Linked DNA regions of Azospira inquinata. Each later gene encodes a partner of the first gene's protein in a complex. Links are inferred from orthologs where the notes say so. Each region holds a gene or a part of one and is shown in the gene's direction. Other genes may lie near its edges.

Region 1 (14,800 bases):
GCAAGGTAAAGACCCAGGAGACGGGCAACAGGGCCAGGCCGGTAAGGCCGTCAAGGAAGCGGGAAAAGGGAGGGAGAGGGGCTTCCCGGCGCGGCATAAGCCGGCCGGGGAACCAGATGCGAAGCAGACGCCGCACCGAGGGCGAAGGGGGCATGGGGAAAAGGCGGAGTTACTGGGCGCCGCCCTGACCGCCGGAAGGGGTCTGGGTAGCAAAGGAGATATGGGGATAACCCGCCGTCTGGGCCGCCTGCATCACATCCACCACGCTCTGGTGGGTGGTTTTGGCGTCCGCATCGATGACGATAAGGGGATCTTTCTGGGTTCCCGCCGCCCGATGCAGGGCTTCCGCAATCCCGGCCACTTCGCTGTTGGCCAGGGGTTCCTTATTCACCAGCACCTGCCCCGCCGCCGTAATGGCCACATTGACCTCATTGGGCTGGTCCGGAGACTGGGTGCTGTCCGCCGTGGGCAGATTGATTTCCAGACCGGAGAACTTGGCGTAGGTAGTAGTGAGCATGAGGAAAATAATGATCACCAAAAGTACGTCGATCATGGGGATCAGGTTGATTTCCGGCTCTTCCCGGGGCTGACCGCGACGAAAGTTCATGGCTTAGGCCCGATCTCCGTGAACGATTTCCACCAGCCGCACCGCCTGCTGCTCCATGTCGATGACGAAGCCATCCACCAGGGCGCGGAAATGGCGCCAGAAAATCATGGAGGGAATGGCCACCACCAGGCCGAAGCCCGTGTTGTAGAGGGCGATGGAAATCCCGTGGGCCAACTGCATGGGGTTGGCACCGCTGGGGGACTGGGCGCCGAACAGTTCGATCATGCCCACCACCGTGCCGAACAGACCCATCAGGGGGCTGATGGAGGCGATGGTGCCCAGGGTAGTGAGGTAGCGTTCCAGGTCGTGGGTAACGCCCCGGCCGGATTCCTCAATGGCTTCCTTCATCACTTCCCGGCTGGAGCGGGCGTTGCGCAGACCGGCGGCAAACACCCGGCCCAGGGGAGAATTCTGTTCCAGGGCGGCAATGCTCTGGTCGGTCAGGGTGCCTTGACGGAGTTCCCCCACCACCCGGGCCAGGAGGCCATCGGGCACCACCCGGGTACGGCGCAGGGCCACCAGGCGTTCAATAATCAGGGCTACAGCGATGATAGATGCCAACAACAGGGGCCAGATGGGCCAGCCAGCGGCCTGGATAATGGAAAACACGCGAATCTCCGAAAGAGCGTTAAGCGTGGAACTTTAGCCTGCCCCCTCGGGTCCGGCAAGTCCCCGGTAGAACCGGCCTGTAGCCGAGTTCCCGACGCTTATCCACAAAATCTGTGGATAAGTCTGTGGATTGCTTGTCATCAGATTGTCTAACTCCCGGGGCCGCAAGGCTTTTTCTTACTCTGCCGCGAAATAGGGCAACCCAACAAATTCATTAATAATCATACGGTTATATGCAAACTCAGGGCCTGGACAGGAGCTTTGCCCGGCAAAGTCCCGGGGGGCCTGACGGAGTCGGGTAAAATCACCGTCATGCAAGCCCAACTGGATTTTTCCGCCCCCGCCGCCCCGGCCACCGTTATTCCCGTCTCCGCCCTCAACCGGCAGGTCAAACGCCGCCTGGAAGAGGCCTTTCCCCTCTGCTGGGTCTCCGGAGAAATTTCCAATCTCACCGTGGCCGCCTCGGGCCACGCCTATTTTTCCCTCAAGGACGACCAGGCCCAGGCCCGCTGCGTCATGTTCCGGGGCCGGGCCCAGTTGCTGGGCTTTCGTCTGGAAAACGGCATGCATGTGGAAGCCCGGGTACTGGTGGGCCTCTACGAGCCCCGGGGGGAATACCAGCTCAATGTGGAAACCCTGCGCCGGGCGGGCCAGGGCAATCTGTACGAACAGTTCCTGCGCCTCAAGGCCAAGCTGGAGCAGGAAGGCCTTTTCGCCACCGAGCGCAAACGGCCCCTGCCCCCCTTCCCCCGCTGCCTGGGCATCGTCACCAGCCCCCAGGCCGCCGCCCTGCGGGACATTCTCACCACCTTGGCGCGGCGGGCGCCCCACGTGGCCATCCGCCTCTATCCCACCCAGGTCCAGGGGGACGCAGCCCCGGCCCTTATCGCCGCTGCCATCACCGCCGCCGCCCAGCGCCGGGAATGCGATGTGCTGCTGGTGTGCCGGGGCGGGGGCAGCATGGAAGACCTCTGGGCCTTTAACGATGAAGCCGTGGCCCGGGCCATTGCCGCCTGCCCCATGCCCGTGGTGAGCGGGGTGGGCCACGAAACGGATTTCACCATCGCCGACTTTGCCGCCGACCTGCGGGCCCCCACCCCCACTGCCGCCGCCGAACTGGCCAGCCCGGACCGGGATGCCCTGCTGGACCGGCTAGACGAACTGGCCGCCCTCCTCAGCCGCCGCTGCTGGCAGGCCTTGGAATACCGGCAACAACAACTGGACTGGCTGGGCAAGCGCCTCAAACACCCGGCGGAACGGCTCGCCCAACAGGCCCAGGCCCTCAACGCCCTGGGGCTGCGGCTGGCCGCCGCCCAAGCGAGACGGGTGGGAGAAAGCCGGGAACGGCTCACCCGCCTGAGCCATCGCCTGGCCCTGGCCCGGCCTCGGCCGGAAAATTTTAGGGAACGCTTGACCGGACTTGCGGTCCGAATGCACAGCGCCCAGCAACAAGGGGTGGCACAACGCCGCGCCCACCTGGACAGGCTGGCCGCCGGGCTGGCCCATCTCAACCCGGAAGGGGTGCTTTCCCGGGGCTACGCCATCGCCTTTGACGACGACGGCAAGGCCGTACGGGACGGCGGCACCCTCCAACCGGGTCAATCCCTGGTATTACGCCTGCATCGGGGCGATGCCCGGGTGGAGGTGCGCCAGGCCCGGGGCGCACCGGTTGTCACCCCCGGGGATCGTGACTAGAATTTTCCCTTACCCACAACAAACCCACGGAGAATCATAATGGCTTTTGAATTGCCTGCTCTGCCCTACGCCCAGGATGCCCTGGCCCCCCATATTTCCAAGGAAACCATCGAGTTCCACTACGGCAAGCACCACCAAAGCTACGTCACCAACCTGAACAACCTGGTCAAGGGCACGGAATACGAAGCCCTGGATCTGGAAGCCATCATCAAAAAGGCCCCCGCCGGTGGCATCTTCAACAACGCCGCCCAGGTCTGGAACCACACCTTCTTCTGGAGCAGCCTCAAGCCCAACGGCGGCGGCGCCCCCACCGGTGCCCTGGCTGACGCCATCAACAAAAAGTGGGGCTCCTTCGACGACTTCAAAAAAGCCTTCACCACCTCCGCCACGGGCAACTTCGGCTCCGGCTGGACCTGGCTGGTGAAAAAGGCCGACGGCTCCCTGGACATCGTGAACACCAGCAACGCCGCCACCCCCCTGACCGGCAGCGACAAGCCCCTGATCACCATCGACGTATGGGAACACGCCTACTACATCGACTACCGCAACGCCCGGCCGAAATTCGTGGAAACCTACCTGACCTCCCTGGTCAATTGGGATTTCGCCGCCAAGAACTTCGCTTAAGGCACCGCTCGCATCAACAATTGGCAGTTCGCTTAACTAACTGAGCCAATTAACTTGATATTAAAAAGGGGAGCGAAAGCTCCCTTTTTTAACCAAAAAAACTTAACCAAATAGCATTATTTTACTCAAAACAATAGACACAGCATCCCCAGCCACACCGGCTTAATTATTACAAACAACTATAGCAGCGCTATCAACCAACGCAATCAAATCGCTAGAAATTTTAACTTTCCTTTAGCAGCCCATCCAGAGCCCGAAACACCTTCTCCAAATATTTCCCATAAGGGGCACTATAATTGGAAGTGACCACCACCCGATCATTGCAATCCAAAATACGTTGACGAATTAGCTCCCCATATTGCCCCCAATACTCCCCTAGTTTTTTAACATCGAGAGCTCTAGCGAGGTCTGCTGTAGATGCAAATACCTTATCATCTTCATTTTCAGCAAACGGCTCAATACTTAAATTCGACAAACAATAATCCAGAAAATAAAAAATATTTTTTTCCTGGACCGTCGGATTAAAGCAAAAATCAAAGATGTATTTATTCATTAATTGAGCTATTCCGTGCTCATCCTTTTCTCCACATTCATCGTAATATCCACACCCCACCCCCGAGCCTTGCGGGAAAAGAGAGTTACTCAATTGATAAACCACGAACACCTTAATTCTCGAACGGGTAGCTTCTATATATTTCTTAAGCTCGGAGTCAACCGAAACATTTCCTTCATTTTTTCCTAAAAATTGCCCATCAAGGGCTTCATCCACTTCTTCAAAAAAATTCCGCCCCCCATTAATATAACGATCCTTAAACAAGCAGAATATTTTTTGCGATATTTTTCTCATTTCTAATATTGCAAGCTCACGAACAGGACCTTCCGTCTTCGCATCTTCGTTCTGATTAACAATAAGAGCTCTTGCTATATTAAAAAGCGACCCCTGCCGATCCCATGAACATATAAGTCTAAAAATTAATAAGTCATTCCATCCCAAAATACCGCGATCATCATCTATTAGGTATTGAATAATACCTTTCCCTGCGTACTCCCCTTCTCCAAAAATACGCCAGGCAATCTCCATTACATTCCGCGATCTATTATCAACTCGCTGGCGAGAATTCCTGCCCCAGCCAGCGGTATCTAAAAGATTATAAAGAAAAAATACTGACAATTCCCGGAGACTATGAAAGCTTACGCGGGCTTCCTTTTCTGCCACTGGATAGCGAGGCAAATAGTCAACAAGGGTATTAATAGCATCTTCAGCAACCTCTCTTGTAAAGTATCGGGATTTATCTAATAGAATTTGCCAAAACTTCTCGTGAATGTTAAAACATTTTTCAGCTTTAAAATCCCTGGATTCCAGAATAGACTTTACTAAAGCCCCCCCCCTAACCTTTTCAACCGCATTAGAATAAAACACAAAAGTCTCCAGCGGGTCTGGTTTAACGCAACGTACAATAAATTCTAAGTACGCTTCCAAATTTCTATGGTCCCCCGAATTAAAGCATGCACGGGATGACAACTCCGCCTCATCTATTCTATCTGACTGATTTGTTTTTGGAACCGACTGATCAAACAATTGCCGCAACAAAAAAATTGCAGCTGGCATTTTTTTACTTTCCAAATCTTTCAGGAATGAATCATATTCTTCCGAGTTCTTTCTCTCTGTTTTATTAGGCAAACATTCCAGTGCTAATGAAAAAACCCCATCTCGACCCCCTGTTTCTTCAATATAAATGCGCCTAAATACCCCAGGGTAATTTAGATGCAGAAGAATCAAATTTATAAGGTCTGTTTTATTAAAATCTACCTCACCAAAATCCACCTGATCAATCTGCATTAGCAGCATAGCGTTTACAAAGCGTTTTATTTTGCGGAAATCACCTACAATCGGCATGTATTCTGCGGCCTTATCCCCGTCAAGAAGCTTAGCCAGTTCATTAAGAACGCCTGCGAGCCTCACTGGCATTTTAGATTGAATTGAGTCCAACCAATTTTCCTTCTCCGAGCAACTATCGTTTAGAAAATTGACAAGATCAGCACTATTAATAAATAAGCTCAACTTTGCAGTTATAAATTTCTCAAGAAACTCGCGAGTCCCAGCTCCTTCATTATTGCTTTTATTGAGTTTTTCCGTATCATAGCAAAGAATATAAATCACCTGGGAAAGTTGAAAAGTTCGTTTAGTTGCGAACAACACATTATTTATAGCGTTTCCATCCAAACGATCAAGATCATCAATAACTACGATTAAGCGGCGCCCCAGCCTCTTAAGAACCGAATCCACATCCCCAAGCAAGCCATCTAGTTTATTTTCAGATGGCTCCAACAGAAGCTTAAAGCCAAAAAAAGAGAAACTCACCTTCCCTTTTAACGATCGGGAATAGCGTGAAATTGTAGTCCGGAATTCTGGAGCAAATACCTCAGCCTCAATTGCAGAGGTAAAATCTTGAATCATACGTATCGCCAGATCAGGATCAGAAGCATATTGAAGCGGCTCAAATCTACATACGATCACCTCTTCTGGTCTATTTTTCCAATAACATTCCGCAAGATTTATAAAACTTGTCTTCCCTACACCCCATGGACCATCCACCCCGAAAACTAGCCCCGTTTGTGCCTTACTGGACAGAACTGCCGCTGCAAAAGTTTCCGCCTGACTATCTATACTAAGGAAATCCTCATCTTTATCCCTGATTTCATTATCACTAAGAAAATTTAACTGGGAAGGTGAATTTTTCCTTTTTGAAATAAGTGCCTGAGATAATGGTAAAAATATAATCGAACAAAGAGAAACAAAAATAGCTGGCGTCCAGCTCCGACCTAAACGTTCAAAATTAATATGTATTTCATATAGCAACGGTGCGGCTAGTTGGCTAACCCAAAATCCGATTCCGATCATAAACAATAAATCAACTCGAACACCGCGCCCCATTTTGGCTATGGCGCGAAGAACTCCCCGTTTCACGGCATAGGTCAGACAAAGCGCGGCCACTACTAGAATTCCACAGGCAATCGCCCAACTAGGCGACCCCAACAATTCAGGCGCATAGCTCGTCCCCAGGATAAAGCCAATCCGCCCCACCTCGGCAATTAGGAAGCCAATAACAAGATACTTAGCAAAAATCGTAAGTTCCGGCATTTTCATCATTGGTTTTTCGGTCATCATTGAGTCTTTTCCATACTTAAACTCCCCTCACAAGCATATTTATTATTCATTAGACATGAGTACTTTACAGCTAAGTACTGCTTAAGGGATATACGTTAGCAGATCCTTTTTCTCCAACTTTGTAGCAGTTTTTACCAAAGATAGTTCACATATTCTTCCCCGTATCGGTTTGCTCACTAACTAGCTCTTATTGAATATTTTTACAGAAATAAATTATTTTTAAACAGAAATTTATTGTTGCAGAACGCCAATATCCAGCGATATGATCGGCCATCTTCTCAAGGAGCCCACCATGTCCCTTACCCCCGCTTCGCCCCAACCCACCTCGCTGCAACGCATCCGCAAGACCAGCCGGGTGCTGGGGTATTTTTGTTTGGTGCTGACCTGGGGTCTGCCCCTGGCGGCGGTGTTGGTCTGGCTGCTGGGGGATCAGGCCAATCTGGCCAGCCGGGTGGGGAACGGTATTGCCATTACTCTGGAACAGCCCCTGGCCACCTGGCAGCGGCTGGGGGGCGCCGGGGTGGCGCTGGTGCAGTTTGGCTGCCTGTCCGTGGGGCTGTGGCATGTGCGGCGCTGTCTGCTGGACTTTGCCCAGGGGGTGTTTTTCCATATCCGGGTGGTGGTCCATCTGCGCCGTTTTGCGGCCTGGGTCTGCGCTTCCAGCTTGGTTAGCCTGCTCAGCCAGCCCCTGTTGTCCGTCTTGCTCACCCTCAACAATGGGGTGGGCCACCGCCAGTTGAGCGTGGGGGTGAGCGGCCATGAGCTGTTTGCCCTGTTTGTGGCAGGCACCCTCTGGCTGATCGCCTCCGTCATGACCCACGCCAGCGCCCTGGCGGACGAAAACGCCCAATTTATCTGAAGCCCGCCATGCCCATTGTTGTCCGTCTGGATGTAATGCTGGCCCTGCGCAAGGTCAAATCGAAGGCCCTGGCCGAATACGTGGGGATTACGGAAGCCAATCTGTCCCTGTTCAAGTCTGGCAAGGTGAAGGGGGTGCGCTTTGAAACCCTGGAAAAAATCTGCGCCTATCTGAACTGCCAGCCGGGGGATTTGTTGCAATATGTTCCAGAACCGGAGGCGCCCCCAGCCCCGCTGCCTGCCGAAAATCCCTAGGTTTTATGGGGGTTTCCCACCCCTTTTAATCTTTACACGCTGTTACACCGTCATAACCCAAATTTGCCGAAGGGGGGCCTAAAGTTTGGCCCATGGATAGGGCGCCGGGCTTTCCGGATAACCCTATCCCCGGACAAATCATCCAAGAGGAGTTGACCATGAACAGCAAAACCCTGGTGGCGGCCCTGACCGCCGGTATTCTCTCCTGCACCGCCGGCCTGAGCCTGGCCGCCGAACAGGCCCCCGCCCCGGCCATGGGCCCCATGGGCCACCACATGAACTTCAACCCGGAAGAGCATCTGCAACGGACTCTCAAGGACCTGCAAGGCAAGCTGGCCTTGAGCGCCAGCCAGCAAGGCGCCTGGCAGACCTACAGCCAGGCCCAGCTGAGCCGGGTGCAGCAGATGGAAGAACGGTTCAAGGCCCATCGCGATGAGGCCAAAGAGCCGGCCAAGCTGACCACCCCGGAACGGATGGATCAGGCCGCCGCCCGCATGAAGGAAGGGGCGGAACACATGGCCCAGGAAGCCAAGGACACCAAGGCTTTCTATAGCGCCCTGACGGCCCAGCAAAAGGTCATCTTCGACCTCTTCTGGCAATCCCATCACCCCCATTGCTTTGGCCCGGGCCATGAACACGGCTTTGGTCACCCCTTTGGCCCCATGTCCGGGCCCCGGGACTAAGCCCCCCGTCTCTCTCGCTTCCGGCCGCCCTTGGGGCGGCCTTTTTTTGTCGTTCTCAGCCCCCCTCAGTCGCCCTCCGCCATGACTAAAGCCAATACCCCCCTCGCCGCCCCCATGCTGGCCCTGTTGCTCCTGGTGGGCGCCTGTTCTGGCACCACGCCCCCCAAACCCGATGAATCCCAGGTCCGGCTATTTACCGGCAAAGGCTATCTCACCGACGACCAGTACAGCATCACCACCCACCCCCTCTCCTGGAAAGTGGGGGACCAGTTTATGGACCTTCTGCTGTCCCTCCCCAGCCGCCCGGGGAAATACCCCCTGGTGCTTTACGTACCCGGGCTGGGAGAAAACCGGGAGGCAGGGGAGGCCTGGCGCACCGCCTGGGCTCGGGCAGGCTATGGGGTAATCACCCTCCAGCCCCTGGATAAGGATGGCCGGGCCTGGTCCTCCCCCCAAGCCCTGGCGGGGGACTTCACCCATCTGGCCCGGGAACGCTATGCCGGGCCCGCCATGGGCCAGCGCCTGGAGCGCCTGGCCTTGTTGTTGGCGGAATTAAAACTACGCCAGCAGCAAGGGGACCCCCTGCTGGCCTCCCTGGATACGGATCAGGTAGCCCTGGCGGGCTATGACCTGGGGGCCTATACGGCCATGGCCGCCGCGGGAGAAAAGCTCAAGGCCATGCCGGACCCCACCCACCCCCTGCCCATTCGGGCCGCCATCGCCCTCAGTCCTTTTGCCAGTTTTAACGGCCTGGCCTTTACCGCCCGCTACCCCAATATCCGGGTGCCCGTTCTCAGCGTGACGGGGGATCAGGATGGGGATGCCCTGGGGCTGTTGGATTCACCGTCCCTGCGCCAAGCCCCTTTTCATTACATGCCCAAGGGGGACAAATACCTGCTGGTGCTGCAAGACATGCCCCATCCCCTTTATTCCGGTGGCCCCCTGGGCCGGGGGCCGGAAACCCAGGGTCGGGGTTCCAAGGCCGGGGACACCGGGAGCGCCGGCATGGGGGAAGGGCCAGAGGGAGGCATGGGCCGGGGCCCGGGAGGCGGCATGGAAGGGGGCCGCAGCGGCGGCAGGGGAGGTATGGGAAAACATGGGGGTCAGCAGGCAGGGGCCGGGCGAGACGCTTCCGACCAGGACGGCCATCAGAACCTCACCCGTCAGGCCCTGGCCGTCGCCGCCATCCAGGGCGTCAGCACCGCCTTTCTGGACGCTTATCTGAAGCAAGACGACACGGCCCGGGAATGGCTGGCCCGGGACAGTAACCGGTGGTTGAAACAACAAGGCCGACTGGAGCGCAAATAGGCCGCCCCGGACGGAAACAAAGCCTTACAAAAAGCCCCTGCCCAGACACACCTGGCAAACATCTCAATGGTTCAATGGTGCCATGAACCTGGGGCCCAGTCCCTGGAAGGAATTCCCATGAAAACGCTCAAATCCCTGCTGCTCTTTCTTCTCCTCGGACTGGGGGCCGCCAGTGGCGCCTGGGCCGACCACTGGCACCACCACGGCCATGTGGGCATTTTCATCGATCCCTGGGGGCCGCCCCTGATGTACCCCTACCATCCCTATCCGGTCTATCCCTATTACCCCCCCGCCGTGGTGGTGACCCCGGCGCCCCAGCCCCCGGTTTATGTGGAACAGCAACCGGCCCCGGCGGTGCAGGAGGATCAGGGCAACTGGTGGTACTACTGCCCGGAAGCCCGGGCCTACTACCCCTACGTGAAGCAGTGCACCAAGGGCTGGCAGCGGGTGGCGCCCCAGCCGCCCCAATAGGCAGCGCCCCATTCCCCGGGCGGTGGTCTAGGTCGCCGCCCCTTTTCCCGACCCATTTTCGTCGAGCCCCATCATGACTAACGCCCCCCATTTCCCCGCCCGCAGCCTGCCGGCCCTGGGCCTGGCCGCCGCCCTCCTGGCCGCCTGCACCACCGTTCCCACCGGCCCCAGCGTCATGGTGCTGCCGGGCACGGGCAAAACCTTTGAGCAGTTCCGGGTGGATAACCAGGATTGCCGCAACTACGCCCAGGAACAGATTGGCGGCACCGACGCGGGCCAATCCGCCGCCTCCGCAGAGCTGAAGAGCGCCGCCCTGGGCACCGCCGTGGGCGCCGTGGCCGGTGCGGCCATGGGCGGCCACCAGGGCGCGGGCAGCGGCGCCGGGGCAGGCCTGCTGATGGGCACCATGGTGGGCATGGGCACCGCCGACAGTTCCGCCCGGGGCACCCAACGCCAGTACGATGGGGCCTACACCCAATGCATGTACGCCAAAGGCCACCGGGTGCCGGTTTCGGGCAATCTGAGTAGCCAGCCCCAGGGCGCGCCCCGGGCTTCGTCCATGACGCCGCCGCCTCCGCCGCCACCGGACGGCCGTTACGCCCCTCCCGATTACGCTCCCCGCTAAACCGGCCTGCGGCCCCGGGCTCCAACCCTGGCGGCGCTCCAGCCCCTGCATTAAGATGCCCAGGCCCCAGGCTTTTGCCGGGGCCTGATTTTTTTCCCGGCCGGATCTCGGCGCCCTTGCCCGATCCAGTCCTTGCCGCCCCCGCCCAAGCTCCCAGGAGATTGTCGTGCTGCCAGCCCAAGCCACCCCCAGCGCCATCGTCCGTTATCTGGACCAATACGTGATTGGCCAGGAGGAGGCGAAGAAAATTCTCGCCGTGGCCATCTACGCCCATTACAAAAAGCTGGCGGCGGTCCCGGCGGGGGGCGCCCTGACGGACAAGAGCAATGTGCTCATCATCGGCCCCTCGGGCACGGGCAAGACCCTGCTCTGCGAAACCCTGGCCCGCTGGCTGGAGGTGCCCTTCGTCACCACGGACGCCACCTCCCTGGCCCAGAACAAGTATGTGGGGGAGGAAATCGAGGCCATTCTGGAACGGCTGGTGGATAAGGCCGGGGGCGACCTGGAAAAGGCCCAGCGGGGCATTGTGTTCATCGACGAAATCGACAAGCTCAAGGCGGACGGCCAGCAGCGGGCGGTTTCCGGGGAAAGCGTGCAGCACGCCCTCCTAAAGATCATGGAAGGCTACCCGGTGCGCCTGGGCCAGGACCGGTACATCGACACCTCCGCCATTCTCTTCATCTGCGGCGGGGCCTTCGTCGGCCTGGAGCAGATCCAGGCCCGGAGCAAGAGCTTCGGCTACATCGCCACCACGGGAGAGGACAACCAGACCATCCTGGACCGGCTCAATAATCGGGTGAAGCCGGTGGATTTGTTTGAATACGGCCTCATCCCCGAATTCACCGGCCGCCTGCCCATCATCGCCCGGCTACGGGAGCTGACCAAGCCCCTGCTCATCCGGGTCATGGTGGAGCCGAAAAATTCCCTCTACCGCCAGTTCCGCAAAATGCTCCAGGACGAAGGGGTGGAACTGCGCATCGCACCGGAAGTTTTCGACCAGATCGCCGACCTGGCCATTGAATACAGCACCGGCGCCCGCAGCCTGCGGGGCATTTTCGAGGAACTGCTGACTCCGGTGCTCTACGCGGTCCCCGACCACCCGGAGGTACGTCAGGTGACCTTCCGTTCCCTCTTTGAAAATCCGGTCTACGGCACCGACCCGGCGGGGGCCCCCCGCCCCGCCCCCTGACCCGGCCGGGCCCTTTGCGGAGAAAGCCCATGCCCACCCCTGCCACATCCAGCGTTGCCCAAGCCGTCGCCACCCACAACCGGGGACGGGACCCGGAGCGGCTGGCCATGAAGTACGCCAAAATGGCCCAGAGCCCCTTCATTTTTCTGCGGGGCGCCTGCCACCTGTTCTACGCCGCCCTGCCCAAGGCGGGCCCCTTCCGAGAAGCCCCCACGGCCTGGGCCTGTGGCGACCTGCATTTTGAAAATTTCGGCAGCTACAAGGGAGACAACCGGCAAGTCTATTTCGACATCAACGACTACGACGAAGCCGCCCTGGCCCCCTGCACCTGGGATCTGGTGCGCCTGCTCACCAGTCTGGCCTGCGGCGCCGACGAACTACACACGGACGAAAAGCAGAGCCGGACCCTGATCCAGGCCTGTGTGGCCGCCTACCGCCAGGCCCTGGCCCAGGGCAAGCCCCTGTGGATGGAGCGGGAAACGGCGGAAGGCCTGGTGCGGGAACTGCTGGACGGTCTGGAACAGCGCAGCCGGGCCGAATTCCTCGATAAGCGCACGGAACGCCACGGCCATCAGCGCCACCTGCGCATAGACGGGGAAAAAGCCCTGGCCGCCAGCCCGGAACAGCGGACTCTGGTCACCGATTTCCTCGCCACCTTGAGCGCCCCCGCCAGCCACCCGGACTTTTACAAGGTTCTGGACGTGGCCCGGCGCATTGCGGGCACCGGCAGCCTGGGGGTGGAACGGTATGTGGTGCTGGTGGAAGGCAAGGGCTCCCCGGACGGCAATTACCTGCTGGATTTAAAGGAAGCCCTGCCCTCCTGCCTGGTGCCCTATCTGGCCCCCCTGGGCCTGACCCAGCCGGCCTGGGCCCGGGAAGGGGAACGGGTGGTGGCAGTGCAAAAACGCATGCAGGCGGTGGACCACGCCTTTCTCCAGGCCGTGGAACTGGGGGGTAAATCCTTTCTCCTGAAAGGCCTCCAACCCCGGGAAGACCGGGTGGACATGGCCGCCTGGGGCCACAAACTGGCCCGCCTGGAAGAAGTGGCCGCCACCCTGGGCCGCCTCCTGGCCTGGGACCAGCTCCGGGCCTCGGGCCACCAGAACGCCGCCACGGCGGATGCCCTCATGGCCTTCGCTCGGCAGGACGACTGGGCCGACACCCTGGCCCACAGCGCCCGGGACATGACCCGGATCACCCGGGAGCAATGGCAGGAATTCCGGGACGCCTGGCAGGCCGGGCAACTGAAGCCGGACGGGGCGGCGGGCGGTCAGGACTGAAGCCTGGGGAGAGGCAAAGCGACGGGGTAAAGATAGGGGCCGAGGGATAAAGGGGCACCAGTCCACGGCGATACCGGAGGTTGGAGCGCCGCCCTCCTCGGCACTGGCGTGGGCGCTGGGCACAAGGTGCTTGCGGGGCCCGTGGGGCACCAATGCGTGGGTCGTCGCTTCGGGCTTCGGGCTTCGGGCTTCGGGCTTCGGGCTTCGGGCTTCGGGCTTCGGGCTTCGGGCTTCGGGCTTCGGGCTTCGGGCTTCGGGCTTCGGGCTTCGGGCTTCGGGCTTCGGGCTTCGGGCTTCGGGCTTCGGGCTTCGGGCTTCGGGCGGGCAGTTTAAGGGGGGCGCCAGGAAGGGCAAGCCCAAATTCCCAACTTTTTCAGGAACCGCTCCAGAACCGCCTGAAGCCCCGCCGCCCTATTCAGCCGCCTGGGCCTGGCGGCGCAGCATTTCCCGCACCAGGGCGGAAAACTGGCCGGCGATCTGCTGGCGCATGGCGGCGGGGCCCACCAGGGGCGGCAGCCAGGTGTCCGGCACTACCACCGCATGGTAATGGAAGCGGGTTTCCCGCCCGTCCCCGCTCAACTGCATGTCGCTGTCCAGGCGCTTGGCCGTGCCGGAAATGGCGTGGGCCTGGATGCGCCCGGGCTGGAGCAGGATTTCCCGTACGGATTCGTAATCCTGGCTGAAGGGGCCGTAGCGGGCCACCCCATGCTGTTCCACCTGCCAGCGGTTGCCGTTGCGGGATTGGATGTGGCTTTGTTCCAGATTGGGCACAAAGCGGCTCATGTGGTCGAAATCCGTGAGCACCGCATAGGCCAGGGCCGGGGAGACGGCAGCGCGGAATTCCGCCTCCACGGCAAACCCTTCCTCCAGGACCTTGACCGTCACCGCCTCACTTCCCACAGGCGCCCCTTCCGTCACGGAGGGCGCTGGGGGCGGCACGGGGGTAGAAGGAGCAGCAGACGCCTCCCGGCCTGGCACGGAGGACAGGCTCAAGACCAGAAAGGCCAGGGGGAAAAGGAAAAGCCGCGGACACATGGGTGTTTTTTTACCCCGGCGGGGCTGACCGCTACCTGACCTCCCCCGAGGGCGGGCGGACAGGGCTATGCCCCGCCTGCCCCCCCTGTTTCGGGGGAAGCGGTGGCATCCGCCCCTCAGGCGGGCAGTTCGGGGAGAAACACTTCCGTGACCAGCACCCCGGTACCACCCTTCCGATGCAGGGCCCGGCGGGCGTAGCAGTGGGATTGGGGGGACTGGCCCGTAGCCTGGGCCAGGGCCTGCCCCAGGGGATGACGGAAAGACAGGGCGCGGAAGCTCAAGGGGCCGTGGCTCACCCGGGCATCCACAAACAGCAGGCTGGTACCCAGGGAGCGCCCCCCCAGGCCCTGGAAGCTGCGGCACAGGGGGGAGGGACGGTGACTCACCAGCAC
Region 2 (14,798 bases), 1.8 Mb from region 1 along the record:
CCTGCCACTCCCCAGTCTTAAGGTTCCCAGCCCCCGGCTACCGCCCATGCCCCTTCCCCCGGCACTACAGCCGGAAACGGGCAAGCCCTCGGAAAAACCAGCTTCCACTCCTGCTGCCCGCCCCCATCCGGATGGGACCTCCAGCACCTCCCAGTTAGCCCCCCGCCCTGGATTGCTGGATGTGCATTACTACCCGGTGGCAGAAACCAATCCTCAACCCCTGGTCCAGGAGCTGGTGCCTTTGGAATTCAAAGATCTGGGCCAATATCAGGAAGGGGGAAAGCTGATCCTGGATATCTGGATTAGCCAATTCGGCGGGGTGGATGATGTGACGGTGGAAAGCAGTGAGTTACCGCCCGCCTTCCTGAACCACGTGCGCCAGGCTTTTCTTGGGGCCCGGTTCTCTCCTGGCTACAAGGATGGGGAGGTAGTGAATTGCGTCATGCGCATTGAGGTCAATTACGCGGAATTGCTACGTCTGGTGCCCGTTCGGCCCATCAGTCAGAATGCGGGGGAGCACCTCGCCCCCCAACATTGACCACACCCAGGGTAGCCCTACTCCGCCAGATTGCGGGGTAGCGCAAACACCACCTGTTCTTCCACCCCGGACAAATCCCGCACACTTGCCGCCCCCAGTTCCCCCAAACGTCGGATCACCGACTGGACCAGCACCTCAGGGGCGGAAGCACCAGCGGTAACCCCTACCCGCTGTTTGCCCGCCAGCCAGGCACCATCAATGCCCGCGGCCTCGTCCACCATGTAGGCGGGAACGCCGCATTGTTTGGCCACTTCCCGCAGGCGGTTGGAATTGGAGCTGTTGGGGGAGCCGATGACAATGACCAGCTCCACTTGGCTAGCCAGGGCCTTCACCGCGTCCTGGCGATTCTGGGTGGCATAGCAGATGTCGTCCTTGCGGGGGCCGACGATGGCGGGGAAGCGGGCTTTCAGGGCTCCTACCACGGTGGCGGCGTCATCCACGGACAGGGTGGTCTGGGTGACGTAGGCCAGCCGCTCCGGGGTTTTCACGGTCAGTCCGGCCACATCCTCCGCCCGCTCCACCAGATACATGCCGTCCGGATTCTGGCCCATGGTGCCTTCCACCTCCGGATGGCCCTGGTGGCCAATCATCACCACTTCCATGCCCTGGTCGTGCATCCGGGCCACTTCGTTATGGACCTTGGTCACCAGGGGGCAGGTGGCATCAAAAACCGTCAGGCCCCGCTTTTCCGCCTCGGCCCGCACTGCCTTGGGCACCCCATGGGCGCTAAAAATCACCGTGGCGCCAGCGGGCACCTGGTCCAGCTCATCCACAAACACCGCCCCCTTGGCCTTCAGGTCCTCCACCACAAAGCGGTTATGCACCACCTCGTGACGCACATAGATGGGGGCGCCAAAGCGGGCCAGGGCCCGTTCCACAATGGCAATGGCCCGCTCCACACCGGCGCAGAATCCCCGGGGATTGGCTAACAAGACTTCCATGATGGCTCCAGAACGACGGGGGCCGGGCGCCCTGGCCCGGCCGGAATGGAAAAAGGCCCTCAAACAAAGGGCCTCAGGGGCATTTCCTTGGTTAGAGAATACCGATGATCTGCACTTCGAAACGAACCTGCTTGCCCGCCAGGGGATGGTTGAAATCCACCAGGGCATAGCGATCCGTCAATTCCCGGATGAAGCCGGCGAAATCCCCTTTTTCCGAATCGGAAAATTCCACCAGGGCGTTTTCCTTCAACTCCACCCCGGCAGGCATAGCAGACAAGGCAATGCGTTCCACCAGCCGGGGATTGTGTTCGCCAAAGCCCGTATCCGGCGGCAGGTCGAAACTATGCACTTCCTTGCCCGCAGGGAGCCCCAGGAGGCAGCGCTCCAGGTTTTCCGCCAGCTGGCCACTGCCCATTTGCAGGGTGGCGGGCTTCATCTCGAAGGTGTTGAGAATTTCCGTCCCGTCCCCCGTAGTTACCCGGTAGTGGAGGGTCAAAAAACTGTCGGCTTGTACCGTGACTGGGGTTTCTGCGTTCATTCCGCGTATCTCTCTTCTTTCCAGGGATCTGCATCGTTATGGTAACCGCGGACTTCCCAATAACCGGGGCGGTCCTCGGCGTGAAATTCCAGGCCCACCAGCCATTTGGCACTCTTCCAGGCATAGCGGCGGGGTACCACCAGGCGCACCGGTCCGCCATGGGCATCGGCCAGGGGCCCGCCGTCCAGGCCATCCGCCAGGAGCACGTCCGGGTCCAACAGGGCTTCCAGGGGCAGATTGGTGGTGTAACCATCCGCCCCGTGGAGGGTGACAAAGCGGGCGTCGGCCAGGGGCCGGGCCAGAGCTATCAGGGTCTTGGCGGCCACGCCTTCCCACTGGGCATCCAGGCGGCTCCAGTGGGTCACACAGTGGAAATCGCTGCACCGGGCCTCCCGGGGCAGGGACTGGAAGTGGTCCCAGTCCAGGCGCAGCTCCTGTTCCACCAGACCGAACAGGGCCAGGGACCAGTTTTCCGGCCTCAGGTCCGGGCGCAGCCCCAGGTCCAGCACGGGCAGTCCGGTGGTCAGGGTCTGGCCGGGAGGAATACGGGGCTGGTCCATGGGGACTCCAAATCAGGAAGAGAGCCTATTGGACAGGCTTTTTCCTCAATTGATCCCAGGCCAGCAAAATGGCCCCCAGGGTAATGGCGGAATCCGCCACATTAAAGGCGGGCCAATAGTGGCTCCCCGCATGGACCTGAATGAAATCCACCACGGCGCCGAAGCGCAGCCGGTCGATCACATTGCCCAGGGCGCCCCCCATGATCAGGGTCAAAGACCAGGACAGCAGACGCTCCCGGGGCCCCTTCCAGAGAGCCACCCCGATCCAGGCGGCGACCCCCAGGGCCAGGGCGGTGAAAAACCAGCGTTGCCAGCCATCCGCCCCCGCCAGGAAGCTAAAGGCCGCCCCCCGGTTGAAGACGAACACCCAGTCGAAAAAGCCGGTGACGGTGCGGGTGCTGGCATAGGCCAGGTTTTCCACCACCCACCACTTGCTCAACTGGTCCAGCACAATGACGCCCAGGGCCAGGCCGTACCAGGCAGCCGGGCCTTTGCAGGGGCAGGCGCACTTAGGCATGGTGGCGGGACTCCCCGTCACCGAACAGATTGGCCACACAGCGGCCGCACAGTTGGGGATGGTCCGGATTGGTGCCCACATCGGCCCGTTGATGCCAGCAGCGTTCGCACTTGGGGGCCGGGGTGGGTTCCGCCAGAATGGCTTCCTGGCCTTCCGCCACAGCACTCACCGTGGCCGCCGAGGTAATCAGCACAAAGCGCAGGTCGTCCCCCAGGGACGCCAGACGGGCCGCCCGTTCCCCGGCCGCCCGGATTTCCACCTGGGCCTGGAGAGAGGAGCCGATCTTGCCCGCCCCCCGCAGGTCCTCCAGGGCCTTGGAAACCTCGGCCCGCACATTGCGGATATCCAGCCATTTATCCAGCAGTTCGGCTTCCCCGGCTTGTTGGGGCAGGTCGTGCCAGGTGTGGAGCATGACCGACTCTTCCGGGTCCCCGTTATGCAACACGGCCCAGATTTCTTCGGCGGTAAAGGCCAGAATCGGCGCCATGAGCCGAACAAAGGCTTGGAGAATGTGCCACAGGGCGCTTTGGGCGGAGCGGCGCGCCAGGGAGTCGGGGGCCGAGGTGTAGAGGCGATCCTTGAGGATATCCAGGTAAAAGCCCCCCAGGTCTTCGGAACAGAAGGTCTGCAATGCCTGGGCCACCCGGTGGAATTCGTAGGTGTCGTAATCCGCCCGGCACTGATCCTGGAGTTTGCGTGTCAGGGCCAGGGCGTAGCGGTCGATTTCCAGCCATTGGTCCAGGGGCACCTGATTCTTGGCCGGATCGAAATCCGCCGTATTGGAAAGGAGGAAGCGCAGGGTGTTACGAATGCGCCGATAGGCTTCCACCACCCGCTTGAGGATTTCCTGGGACAGGGCCAGTTCCCCGGAATAGTCCGTATTGGCCACCCAGAGGCGGAGAATTTCCGCCCCCTGCTTGTCGTTGATCTGCTCCGGCAGAATGGTGTTACCCAGGGACTTGCTCATCTTCCGACCCTTTTCATCCACGGTGAAACCATGGGTGAGCAGGGCCTTGTAGGGGGCATGGCCGTCAATGGCCGCCCCGGTGAGCAGGGAGGAATGGAACCAGCCCCGGTGCTGGTCCGAGCCTTCCAGATACAGATCGGCCCGGGGCCCCTGGTCGTGGCCCATGGGGTGGGAGCCCCGCAGCACATGCCAGTGGGTGGTGCCGGAATCAAACCACACGTCCAGGGTATCGGTGACCTTTTCGTACTGGTCCGCCTCATCCCCCAGCAATTCCTTGGGGTCCAGCTTGAACCAGGCTTCGATACCTTCCTTTTCCACCCGCTGGGCCACCTGTTCCAGGAATTCCCCGGTGCGGGGATGGAGGGTGCCGCTTTCCTTGTGCAGGAAGAAGGGAATGGGCACGCCCCAGTTGCGCTGGCGGGAGATACACCAGTCCGGGCGCCCGGCAATCATGGCGTGGAGCCGGGGACGGCCCCAGGCCGGGTAAAAGTCGGTGTGGTCAATAGCCTCCAGGGCCTGCTGGCGCAGGGTCTTGCCCTCCTTGCCCGGAATATCCATGCCCACAAACCACTGGGCCGTGGCCCGGTAGATCAGGGGCGTTTTGTGGCGCCAGCAGTGCATGTAGCTGTGCTTGATGGTCTCGTGCTTGAGCAGGGCACCCACTTCCTCCAGCTTGGCCACGATCAGGGGATTGGCCTTCCAGATCAGCTGACCACCGAAGAAGGGCAGGCTGGCGGCATAGACCCCGTCGCCCTGTACCGGGTTGAGGATTTCGTCAAAGCCCCGGCCATTGGCCCGCCATACGGCAAAGTCGTCCGCCCCGTAGGCAGGGGCGCAGTGGACCACCCCGGTGCCCGCGTCCAGGGCCACGTAGTCGGCCAGATAGACGGGGGCGGAGCGATCGTAGAAAGGATGGCGGAATTCCAGTCCGGCCAGATCCGCGCCCTTGGCCCGGCCAATTTCCTTGCCGCTCAAGCCATAGCGTTCCAGGCAGGCGCTCACCAGTTCCGCCGCCAGCACAAGACACCGATCGCCCGTATCCACCAGGGCGTAATCGAATTCCGGATGAACGTTCAAGGCCTGGTTGGCCGGGATGGTCCACGGGGTGGTGGTCCAGATCACAATGGCGCTGGGCTTGGGCAGAGCGGCCAGGCCGAAAGCCTTGGCCAGAGCGGCTTCCGAAGCCGGGGCCACGGTAAAGGCCACGTCGATGGCATCCGACTTCTTGTCTTCGTATTCCACCTCCGCTTCCGCCAGGGCGGAACCGCAGTCGAAACACCAATTCACCGGCTTCAGGCCTTTGAACACGTAGCCCCCCTTGACCATTTCGGCCAGGGCCCGGATTTCCCCGGCCTCATTGGCGAAATTCATGGTCAGGTAGGGGTTATCCCAATCCCCCAGCACCCCCAGGCGGATAAAGCCCGCCTTCTGGATTCCCACCTGTTCCTTGGCGTAGGCCCGGCACAGCTCCCGCACCTGATCGGCGGGCAGATGCTTGCCGTGGGTCACTTCCACCTTGTGTTCAATGGGCAGGCCGTGGCAATCCCAGCCCGGCACATAGGGGGCGTCAAAGCCAGATAGCGTCTTGGAACGGACAATGATGTCCTTGAGCACCTTGTTCAGGGCATGGCCCAGGTGCAGGCTGCCGTTGGCGTAGGGAGGGCCGTCGTGGAGAATGAACTGGGGACGGCCGGCGCTGGCCTTACGAATCTTCTGGTAAAGCTTGCGCTCCTGCCATTCCTTCACCCACTGGGGCTCCCGCTTGGGCAAATCCCCCCGCATGGGGAAAGGGGTGTCGGGGAAATTCAGGGTTTTCTTGTAGTCAGCCATAGCAGTCTTCCGTATCAATCCGATTCAGGCCGGGCCTCAACGCCCGAAAAAGGCCCGGGCGGCCTGCACATCCCGGCCGATCTGCGCTTTCAGCGCCTCCAGCCCGGAGAATTTCATTTCATCCCGCAGCTTGTGCAGGAAAGCGACGGACAAATGGGCGCCGTACAAATCGCCCTGAAAATCGAACAAATTCACTTCCAGCAGGGGCCGGGGCGTTCCCAAAGTGGGCCGCACCCCCATGTTGGCCACCCCTTCCACCGGCAGTTCCCCCGCCCCGGTAACCCGCACCGCAAAAACCCCGGTAAGGGGCATGGGATTGTGGCGCACCCGGATATTGGCCGTGGGGAAGCCCAGCTGGCGGCCGATCTTGTCCCCATGGACCACCCGGCCATCAATGCCGTAGGGGCGACCGAGGAGCTTGGCCGCCTGTTCCAGCTCGCCAGCGGCCAGGGCCTCCCGGATGCCGGAACTGGAAGCCCGCTCCCCTTCCATGAGCACCGTATCCATGGCCTCCACGGTAAAACCGTGGCGGCGTCCAGCGGCTTCCAGGAAGGCGAAGTCCCCTTCCCGGCCAGCGCCGAAGCGGAAATCGTCGCCGATAATCAGATGCCGCACCCGCAGGCCCTGCACCAGCACCCGGGTCACGAATTCCTCGGCGCTCAAGGCGGCAAAGCGCTGATTGAAGCGACAGACGCAAGTCAGCTGGACCCCGTAGCCCCCCAGCAATTCCAGCTTTTCCCGCAGGGTGGTGAGCCGAGCGGGGGCGGAGTCGGGGGCGAAAAATTCCCGGGGATGGGGTTCAAAGGTCAGCACGGCCCCAGGCAGGCCCAGGGCCTCCGCCTTTTCGGTGAGCCGATGCAATAGGGTACGGTGGCCCAGGTGCACCCCATCGAAATTACCGATGGTCAGCACGGTCGGACCGGGCGCCGGGGTGGACACACCTCGCAGGACAAGCATGAATCTGCCGCTAAAAAGCTTGAATTATAGCGTTTTTACCCGCTCCCCGTGGCACCGATGCCGGGCCCCTTGGGCGGAGACAACACGCCACGCCCCACCTCCCCCGGGCATCCCCCCTAAGCTTTCCCCTTGCCCATACAAAAAGCCGGGCATGGCGCCCGGCTTTTGAGGGAAAGAAAGCTTTTCCTAACGGATCAGCCCGGTGGATTCATCAATATCCGCCCGAGCCAGGGTGGATTTGGGATGGGGCGGATTTCTGGCGAAATACTGCTTGATGCCCCGGAACAGGGCATCGGCCATCTGCTCCTGATAGCCCTGGTCGATGAGCTTCTTTTCCTCTTCCGGGTTACTGATGAAAGCGGTCTCCACCAGCACGGACGGAATATCCGGGGCCTTGAGCACGGCGAACCCTGCCTGCTCCACCGCCCCCTTGTGCAGGCGGTTGATGTTGGAGAGTTCCCCCAGCATGGCCTTGCCCAGTTTCAGGCTGTCGTTGGCGGTAGCGGTCTGGGACAAATCCAATAGGGTCTTGGCCAGCACCGGGTCCTTGCCCCCCAAATTGACGCCACCGATCAAATCCGCGTCATTCTGCTGCTTGGCCAGCCAGCGGGCCGCCGAACTGGAAGCTCCCTTGTCGGAGAGAACAAAGACGGAGGAGCCCCGGGCTTCCGGATTAACCCAGGCGTCGGCGTGGATAGACACGAACAGGTCGGCCTGGACCCGCCGGGCCTTCTGCACCCGCACCCCCAGGGGCACGAAAAAGTCCGAATCCCGGGTCATCAGGGCCCGCATATTGGGTTCCCCATCAATCCGGGCCTTGAGCAGGCGGGCGATATTGAGCACCACATCCTTTTCGTGGTTACCCATTTTGCCGCTGGCTCCCGGATCTTCCCCGCCGTGCCCCGGGTCCAGGGTCACCGTCACCAGCCGGTCCACCACCCCCTTGCCACTCCGCTTGGTGTCGGCGCGCTTGGGGGTGGGGGGATCCGCCGGCTTGGGATCCTGGCGAGCCACGGTTTTGGGACTACTGGGGGTACTAGGGGTGCTAGGTGCGGGCTGGAGATCTGGAGCAGGCGCCACATGGTCCGGCTGTCCCTGCAAAAGGGACAGGAGGGGATCCACCGGATGGGCCGGATAGATGTCCAACACCAGCCGGTCCGCGTATTCCCCCACGGGCTTCAGGGCAAACACCTGGGGCGCCACCTCGGTCTTCAATTCCATGACCAGACGCACCACCCCGGGCTTGAAGCGGCCGGCCCGCAAAAGCTTGATATAGGGATCGTCCGGGCCCACCTTGTTAGCCAGGCCTTCCAGAACCCCATTGAATTCCACGCCCTCGATATCCACCACCAGGCGTTCCGGGTTTTTCACCGTAAAAAAGGAGTACTTCAACTCCCCATCATGTTCCAGAGTCACCCGGGTGTAATCGGTGGCGGGCCAGACCCGCACTGCCAGAATGCCCGGACGGCCCATGGCCGCCTTGGCCAGGGGCGTGACCAACAAAGCCATGGCGGCACCGCCAGCCTGCAACAGACGGCGGCGAATCAGGCGTTGGGATTTACTGAATTGAGCTGTTTTACGCATCGCTTCCCCTCCTCGCTACCCGGCTGTAGCACCACTGTCCGCCCCCCTTCTCCCTCCTGGGAAAAGACCACCCGCAAGTCGGGCGGGGGCAGGTAAGTTCCTGCTTTTTCGGGCCATTCCACAAAACAGAGGGCCCCCTGCCGGAAATATTCGTCCAGTCCTGCATCGAGAAACTCATCTGGATGATTGAAGCGATAAAAATCAAAGTGATACAAGTATAAGCTCGAAAGTTTGTAAACTTCAACCAGGGTATAGGTAGGGCTTTTCACCGGACCGGTATGGCCCAGACGCCGCAACAGGGCCCTCACCAGGGTGGTTTTCCCACTGCCCAGATCCCCTTCCAGGAACACCACCATGCCCCCTTGCACCAGGGGCGCCAGGGCCTGACCCAGGGCCTGGGTAGCAGCCTCATCAGGCAGATGCAAAGCCGGCGTCGGCTGGTTATGATCGGACGTATGCACGAGTTAGACTCCACAGAAAATATGCCCCAAACCACCCTCCCGGGCCCTTTGGGCACGGAAGACGGGACGGATTGGCCGACCACCCTGGGGCAATGGGCCCGGGAACTGGGCTTCAGCGCCCTGGGCATCGCTCGCCCGGACCTGAGCCGGGCCGGGCCCCAGCTGCACCGCTGGCTGGAACTGGGGCGCCACGGCCACATGGATTATATGGCCAAGCATGCGGACCTTCGCCTGGCCCCGGAGCGCCTGGTGCCCAACACCTTGAGCGTTATTTCCGTGCTCCAGTCCTACCTGCCCCCCGGGGCCGACCCGGCCCAAATCCTGGCGGACGGGGAACGGGCCTATGTGGCCCGCTATGCCTTGGGCCGGGATTATCACAAACTCCTGCGCAGCCGGCTGCAAAAACTGGCGGAACGGCTGCAAGAGACCATCGGCCCCTTCGGCTTCCGCTGCTTTGCCGACTCGGCCCCGGTGCTGGAGGTGGAACTGGCGGGTCAGGCCGGTCTGGGCTGGCGGGGCAAGCACACCCTGCTCCTCACCCGGCAGGGTTCCTGGCATTTTCTTGGGGAAATCTATACGGACCTGCCCCTACCCGCCGCCCAGCCCCAAACCAATCACTGCGGCCAGTGCCGGCGCTGTCTGGACGTCTGCCCCACCGGCGCCATCCTGGCCCCCTACGAACTGGACGCCCGGCGCTGCATCTCCTACCTGACCATCGAACTCCACGGCCCCATACCGGAGGCCTTCCGCCCCCTGCTGGGCAACCGCATCTACGGCTGCGACGACTGTCAGCTGGTTTGCCCCTGGAATCGCTTCGCCACCCCGGGGGACCCCCAGTTTTCTCCCCGGGAGGGCCTGGATGCGGCCACCCTGCTCCAGTTGTTCGCATGGGAAGCCACGGATTTCAACGATCGCCTGGCGGGCAGCCCGATCCGGCGCATCGGCCATGAACGCTGGCTGCGCAATATCGCCGTGGCGCTGGGCAACGGTCCCGGAGGCCCAGCGGTGATGCAGGCCCTGCGCCGCCGTCTGGACCACCCCTCGCCCCTGGTGCGGGAACATGTGGCCTGGGCCCTTAATCGGTTAACGGGAAAAAAACCCGACTGATTTCCCGGGTATTCCGTTTTTCCCTGTAAAAACAAGTTTCAGGACGTTGGAAAAAGAAAAAGCCAGGCAAAGCCTGGCTTTTTCCAGCATCGTTTAAAAAAACGATTACTTGGCGGCGTCAGCAGGAGCGGCGTCGGCAGGAGCGGCTTCAGCAGCCTTCTTAGCCTTCTTGGCCTTCTTGTGAGCCTTCTTGTGAGCCTTCTTGGCAGGAGCGGCAGCAGCGGTGTCGGCGCTGGCTTCAGGAGCGGCAGCGGGAGCGGGAGCGGCATCAGCAGCGAAAACGGAAGCGGCGAACAGGGAGGCCACCAGGGCGGAGAGGAGCTTGCTCATTATTTATACCTCGTCAAATGATCAATTGATGATGGTTCTTGTAACCCACCCGCGTTGAGCGGGTTACAGGCAATAACGTATCAGTTTCTCGGTCGGTTGACACTATTTTTCATAAATTCACTTTTCCACCGGCCGGGCAGGGTCGCTGCACCACTCACTCCAGGACCCGGCGTAGAGCTTGGAGCCGGGCAGGCCCGCCACTTCCATGGCAAGTACATTGTGGCAGGCGGAGACCCCGGAACCGCATTGGTGGATCACCTGTTCCGGGCTCAAGGAGCCCAGGATTTCCAGGAATTCCCGTTGCAATTCATGGGCCGGTTTAAACTGGCCTTCCGGGGTGAGATTGTTGCGGAAGAAGCGATTCCGGGCCCCCGGGATATGGCCGCCCACCGGGTCCATGGTTTCGTTTTCCCCATGAAAGCGGTCCGGCGCCCGGGCGTCCAGAATCAGGCGCCCCGGATGCCCCAACCCCGCCAGGACCTTGCTGGCCAGCACCACCCAGGGCTGCACCCGGGCTGTGAAATGGCCCAAACGGGGCTGGGGCGCCGCCCCGTCCACCGGCTGGCCAGCCCCTACCCAAGCGGGGAAGCCCCCATCCAGGACGGACACCGCCCCGTGGCCTAGCCAGCCCAGCAGCCACCACAGCCGGGCCGCCATCATGCCGCCACAGTCGTCGTAGGCCACCACCCGGGTCTGGTTGCCGATGCCCAGCATTTCCAGACGGCGCACCAGCAGCACCACCTCGGGCAGGGGATGACGGCCGTTATGGCCGGTCTTGGGGCCGGACAGATCCCGGTCCATGTGCATGAACACGGCCCCGGGAATGTGATTTTCCTGGTAGGCGGCTTCCCCGGCCTCAGGAGCCGCCAGGTTATGGCGACAATCCACCACCCGCCAATCCGGGTCTTCCAGATGGTCGGCCAGTTCCGCCACGGAAATCAGGGGGGAGACGGTCATCAGGCCTGCTCCGCCAGCCAGGCCTTGGCTTCGGCTTCGTCGCTGAAAACCTGCACATCGGCGTGCACAAAGGCCTGGGATAGCCAGGCGCTCCAGGCCACCCACTGGCTATCGGTCAGGACCGCCACCCGGCGGAAGGCGTCCCCGTGGGTCCGGCCGAATTTCACTTCGGCCCAGGCAACGTCCAGGGTGAAATCGGCCATCTCCCGCAGATCGAAGAAGAGATCCACCGGGCCTTCGAATTTAGTCTTGTAATTGACCAGCTCTTCGAATTCCCGGTAATCGGCCAGGGTAAATTCCCCGAAAACGGACACCGATACCAGGCTGCCTTGATGGTCGGTTGCGATCATAGTTTTGCTCTCCACTAAAAATTGGGGATGCCCAAGTGTATCCCAAGCCCCGGCCAAACGCGGCGTCCGGCGCCCCGGGCAAGGGCAAAGAAAAAGGGCGCCCCCTGGGACGCCCTGTTTCGGCTGACCACCCGCCCTACAGGTGGGGGGCCATGATGCGACGATAGAATTCGTGGAAGTGCTGCATGCCGTCTTCCATGGGAGATTGGTAGGGCCCCACTTCGCTGCGGCCTTCCTTGAAGAGACGCCAGCGACCCCGGTCCATGCGTTCGCCGATGTCGTCGTCCTCAATGGCGGTTTCCATGTAGGCGGCCTGCTCGGCTTCGATGAACTCCCGTTCGAAATCCACGATTTCTTCCGGATAGTAGAACTCCACCACATTCATGGTCTTGTTCACATCCTGGGGTACCAGGGTGGACACCACCAGGACGTGGGGATACCACTCCACCATCACATTGGGGTAGTAGGTCAGCCACACGGCGCCCTGCCGGGGGGATTCCCCCTTGGCGGCGTAGAAGTCCCGCACCGCCTTCTGCCAGCGGGCATAGACCGGGGAGCCTTCCTTGAGCAGGGAGGTAATGCCCACCCGCTGGACGGAATACCATTCGCCGAACTGCCAGGTAAGGTCGTCGCAGGTGACGAAATTGCCCAGACCCGGATGGAAGGGGACCACGTGGTAGTCCTCCAGATAGACCTCGATGAAGGTCTTCCAGTTGTAGTTGCACTGGTGCATTTCCACCCGGTCCAGCTTGTAACCGGCGAAATCGAATTCCCCAGCCACATTCATCCCGGCCAGATCCTGACCGACGGAGCGGGGCCCCTTGAAGAGCAGTCCGTTCCAGGATTCCAGCTTGCGCTTATTGAGATTGAGGCAGGGATTGGCGGGGAAATGGGGGGCGCCGATGAGGCTGCCTTCCGTGTCATAGGTCCAGCGGTGCAGGGGACACACCACGTTTTCCGCATTGCCGCTGCCCTGCAACATGACAGCCTGGCGGTGGCGGCAGATATTGGACATGTCGTACACCCCGTCCGGCTGGCGCACCACCATACGGCCATGATCCTGCCATTCCAGGGTCCGGTAATCGTGCACATGGGGCACCATCAGCTCATGGCCGACGTACCCGGGCCCCTGCTCGAAGAAGAGTTTCTGCTCCAATTCGAACATTTTTTCGTCGAAATACCAGTCGACGGGGAATTGGGTTACGGCCGGAGCCAAATGGTTGCTGGTGACGATCTCGGACATCTCCACACCTCCGGGAAGTGGCAAAGGGTAGAAATCAGTTAATAAATCAAGGGAGGCGGGATTGTAGCCTGGATCAAATTTGACCAAAAGCCCCTGAATAAGTTATTTTTTCCCGTTTCTGATGGCTATTGACATGGATCAAACCGCCCCGTCATCCACGCCTGCGGACGGGCAAGAACCCGCCCCTCTCAAATTCGAAACCGCCCTTACCGAACTCGAGCGCATCGCCCAGGCCATGGAGGGTGGCAAACTGTCTCTGGAAGAATCCCTGGAAGCCTATCGCCGGGGCACGGAACTGCTCCAGTTCTGCCAGCGTCAACTGCAAGTCGCCGAGGAAAAAATCCAGGTACTGGAAAACGGCTCCCTGCGCGACTTTCGCCCTACCGAATCCCACTGAAAGCCTTGTCCATGTCCGCCACTGCCCTGCCTTTTCCGGAATGGATGGGGGCCGTTCAGGCCCGCACCGAAGCGGCCCTGGGCCGCTTTTTGCCGGCCCCGGATCACGCCCCCGCCACCCTGCACCAGGCCATGCGCTATGCCGCCCTGGGCGGGGGCAAGCGGGTACGGCCCCTGTTGGCCTTCGCCGCTGGGGAAATCACCGGGGCCCCGGCGGATCTGCTGGACAGCGCCGCCTGCGCCGTGGAGCTGATCCACGCCTATTCTCTGGTCCATGACGACCTCCCGGCCATGGACAATGACGTGCTGCGCCGGGGCCGCCCCACCTGCCACGTGGAATATGGGGAAGCCACGGCCATGCTGGCCGGGGACGCCCTCCAGACCCTGGCCTTCGACCTCCTGGCCCGGCCCCTGGAACTGGCACCGGCCCGGCAGGTGGAATTGCTCGCCCTCCTGGCCCAGGCCAGCGGCTCCCGGGGCATGGCCGGCGGTCAGGCCATTGACCTGGAGGCGGTGGGCCGGGCCCACGACCAGGCCCTGACCCAGCCCGAACTGGAATTGATGCATGCCTTAAAAACCGGCGCCCTGATCCGGGCCGCCGTGCTCATGGGCGCCCTGTGCGGCGAGGCCCTGGCACCGGAGGCCCGGGCGCGCCTGGACACCTACGCCAAGCGGGCCGGCCTGCTGTTCCAGGTGGTGGATGACATTCTGGACTGCACGGCCAGCACCGCCACCCTGGGCAAAACCGCAGGCAAGGATGCGGCGGCGGACAAACCCACCTACGTCAGTCTCCTGGGCCTGGGCGGCGCCCAGGACTACGCGGAAGAGCTGCGCCGCCAAGCCGTCACCGCCCTGGATATTTTCGGCCCCCGGGCCACCCGCCTCATCGCCCTCACCGACTTCATCACCCACCGCAAATTCTGACCGGCTTATCGGAGCGCAAGCCCAGCCATGTCCGCCTACCCCCTCCTCGACACCATCCACGATCCCAGCCAACTGCGTCGGCTGGAGCGGCGCCAGCTGTTGCCCCTGGCCGATGAAATCCGGGCCTTTCTCATCGAATCCGTGGCCCGCACGGGGGGGCACCTATCCTCCAACCTGGGAACGGTGGAACTGACCATCGCCCTCCACTACGTCTTCGAGACCCCCCGGGACCGGCTGGTCTGGGACGTGGGGCATCAGTGCTACACCCACAAGATCCTTACCGGCCGCCGGGAGGGCATGGCCCGGCTGCGCATGGCGGGAGGCGTTTCCGGCTTTCCCAAGCGCACGGAAAGCGAATACGACACCTTTGGGGTCGGCCATTCCTCCACCTCCATCTCCGCCGCCCTGGGCATGGCCCTGGGGGCCAAGCAGAAGGGGGAAAAGCGGGCGGCCATCGCCATTATCGGCGACGGGGCCATGTCCGCCGGCATGGCCTTCGAAGCCCTGAATAACGCCGGGGTGGCGGACGCGGACATGCTGGTCATCCTCAACGACAACGAAATGTCCATCTCCCCCCCGGTGGGCGCCCTGAACAAAT

Evidence for each region.
Region 2: the proteins of xseA (region 1) and Azoinq_RS03085 are in contact, whole or in part, in a cryo-EM structure (PDB 8TXR), measured with the Escherichia coli proteins. The link is inferred for Azospira inquinata from one-to-one orthologs.

The regions. Positions count from the first base shown.
Region 1 is NZ_CP064782.1:2,498,867-2,513,666, reverse strand. Bases 831-3,719 are described here. They hold xseA (exodeoxyribonuclease VII large subunit), read left to right. Parts: upstream 831-1,528; coding sequence 1,529-2,911; downstream 2,912-3,719. Other genes in these bases: Azoinq_RS11500 (superoxide dismutase), read left to right, coding at 2,951-3,535; Azoinq_RS11510 (MotA/TolQ/ExbB proton channel family protein), read right to left, coding at 831-1,216. Outside these bases: lpxK (tetraacyldisaccharide 4'-kinase), read right to left, coding at 1-97; Azoinq_RS11515 (ExbD/TolR family protein), read right to left, coding at 170-607; more of Azoinq_RS11510, read right to left, coding at 611-830; Azoinq_RS11495 (P-loop NTPase fold protein), read right to left, coding at 3,759-6,704; Azoinq_RS11490 (hypothetical protein), read left to right, coding at 6,997-7,563; Azoinq_RS11485 (helix-turn-helix domain-containing protein), read left to right, coding at 7,572-7,817; Azoinq_RS11480 (Spy/CpxP family protein refolding chaperone), read left to right, coding at 7,976-8,500; Azoinq_RS11475 (alpha/beta hydrolase family protein), read left to right, coding at 8,582-9,808; Azoinq_RS11470 (hypothetical protein), read left to right, coding at 9,926-10,279; Azoinq_RS11465 (YMGG-like glycine zipper-containing protein), read left to right, coding at 10,353-10,904; Azoinq_RS11460 (AAA family ATPase), read left to right, coding at 11,071-12,093; Azoinq_RS11455 (DUF2252 domain-containing protein), read left to right, coding at 12,123-13,373; Azoinq_RS11450 (SRPBCC family protein), read right to left, coding at 13,785-14,408; Azoinq_RS11445 (chorismate--pyruvate lyase family protein), read right to left, coding at 14,525-14,800. UniProt on the Escherichia coli protein: Bidirectionally degrades single-stranded DNA into large acid-insoluble oligonucleotides, which are then degraded further into small acid-soluble oligonucleotides.
Region 2 is NZ_CP064782.1:690,186-704,983, forward strand. What follows is about bases 11,759-14,645. They hold Azoinq_RS03085 (exodeoxyribonuclease VII small subunit), read left to right. Parts: upstream 11,759-13,013; coding sequence 13,014-13,277; downstream 13,278-14,645. Other genes in these bases: Azoinq_RS03080 (aromatic ring-hydroxylating oxygenase subunit alpha), read right to left, coding at 11,774-12,880; Azoinq_RS03090 (polyprenyl synthetase family protein), read left to right, coding at 13,289-14,200; dxs (1-deoxy-D-xylulose-5-phosphate synthase), read left to right, coding at 14,228-14,645. Also shown: Azoinq_RS03015 (energy transducer TonB), read left to right, coding at 47-538; ispH (4-hydroxy-3-methylbut-2-enyl diphosphate reductase), read right to left, coding at 556-1,479; Azoinq_RS03025 (FKBP-type peptidyl-prolyl cis-trans isomerase), read right to left, coding at 1,571-2,017; Azoinq_RS03030 (sulfite oxidase-like oxidoreductase), read right to left, coding at 2,014-2,577; lspA (signal peptidase II), read right to left, coding at 2,603-3,094; ileS (isoleucine--tRNA ligase), read right to left, coding at 3,087-5,891; Azoinq_RS03045 (bifunctional riboflavin kinase/FAD synthetase), read right to left, coding at 5,928-6,848; Azoinq_RS03050 (N-acetylmuramoyl-L-alanine amidase), read right to left, coding at 7,035-8,432; tRNA (adenosine(37)-N6)-threonylcarbamoyltransferase complex ATPase subunit type 1 TsaE, read right to left, coding at 8,393-8,893; tRNA epoxyqueuosine(34) reductase QueG, read left to right, coding at 8,915-10,000; Azoinq_RS03065 (hypothetical protein), read right to left, coding at 10,106-10,330; Azoinq_RS03070 (sulfurtransferase), read right to left, coding at 10,448-11,287; Azoinq_RS03075 (SpoIIAA family protein), read right to left, coding at 11,287-11,637; more of dxs, read left to right, coding at 14,646-14,798. UniProt on the Escherichia coli protein: Bidirectionally degrades single-stranded DNA into large acid-insoluble oligonucleotides, which are then degraded further into small acid-soluble oligonucleotides.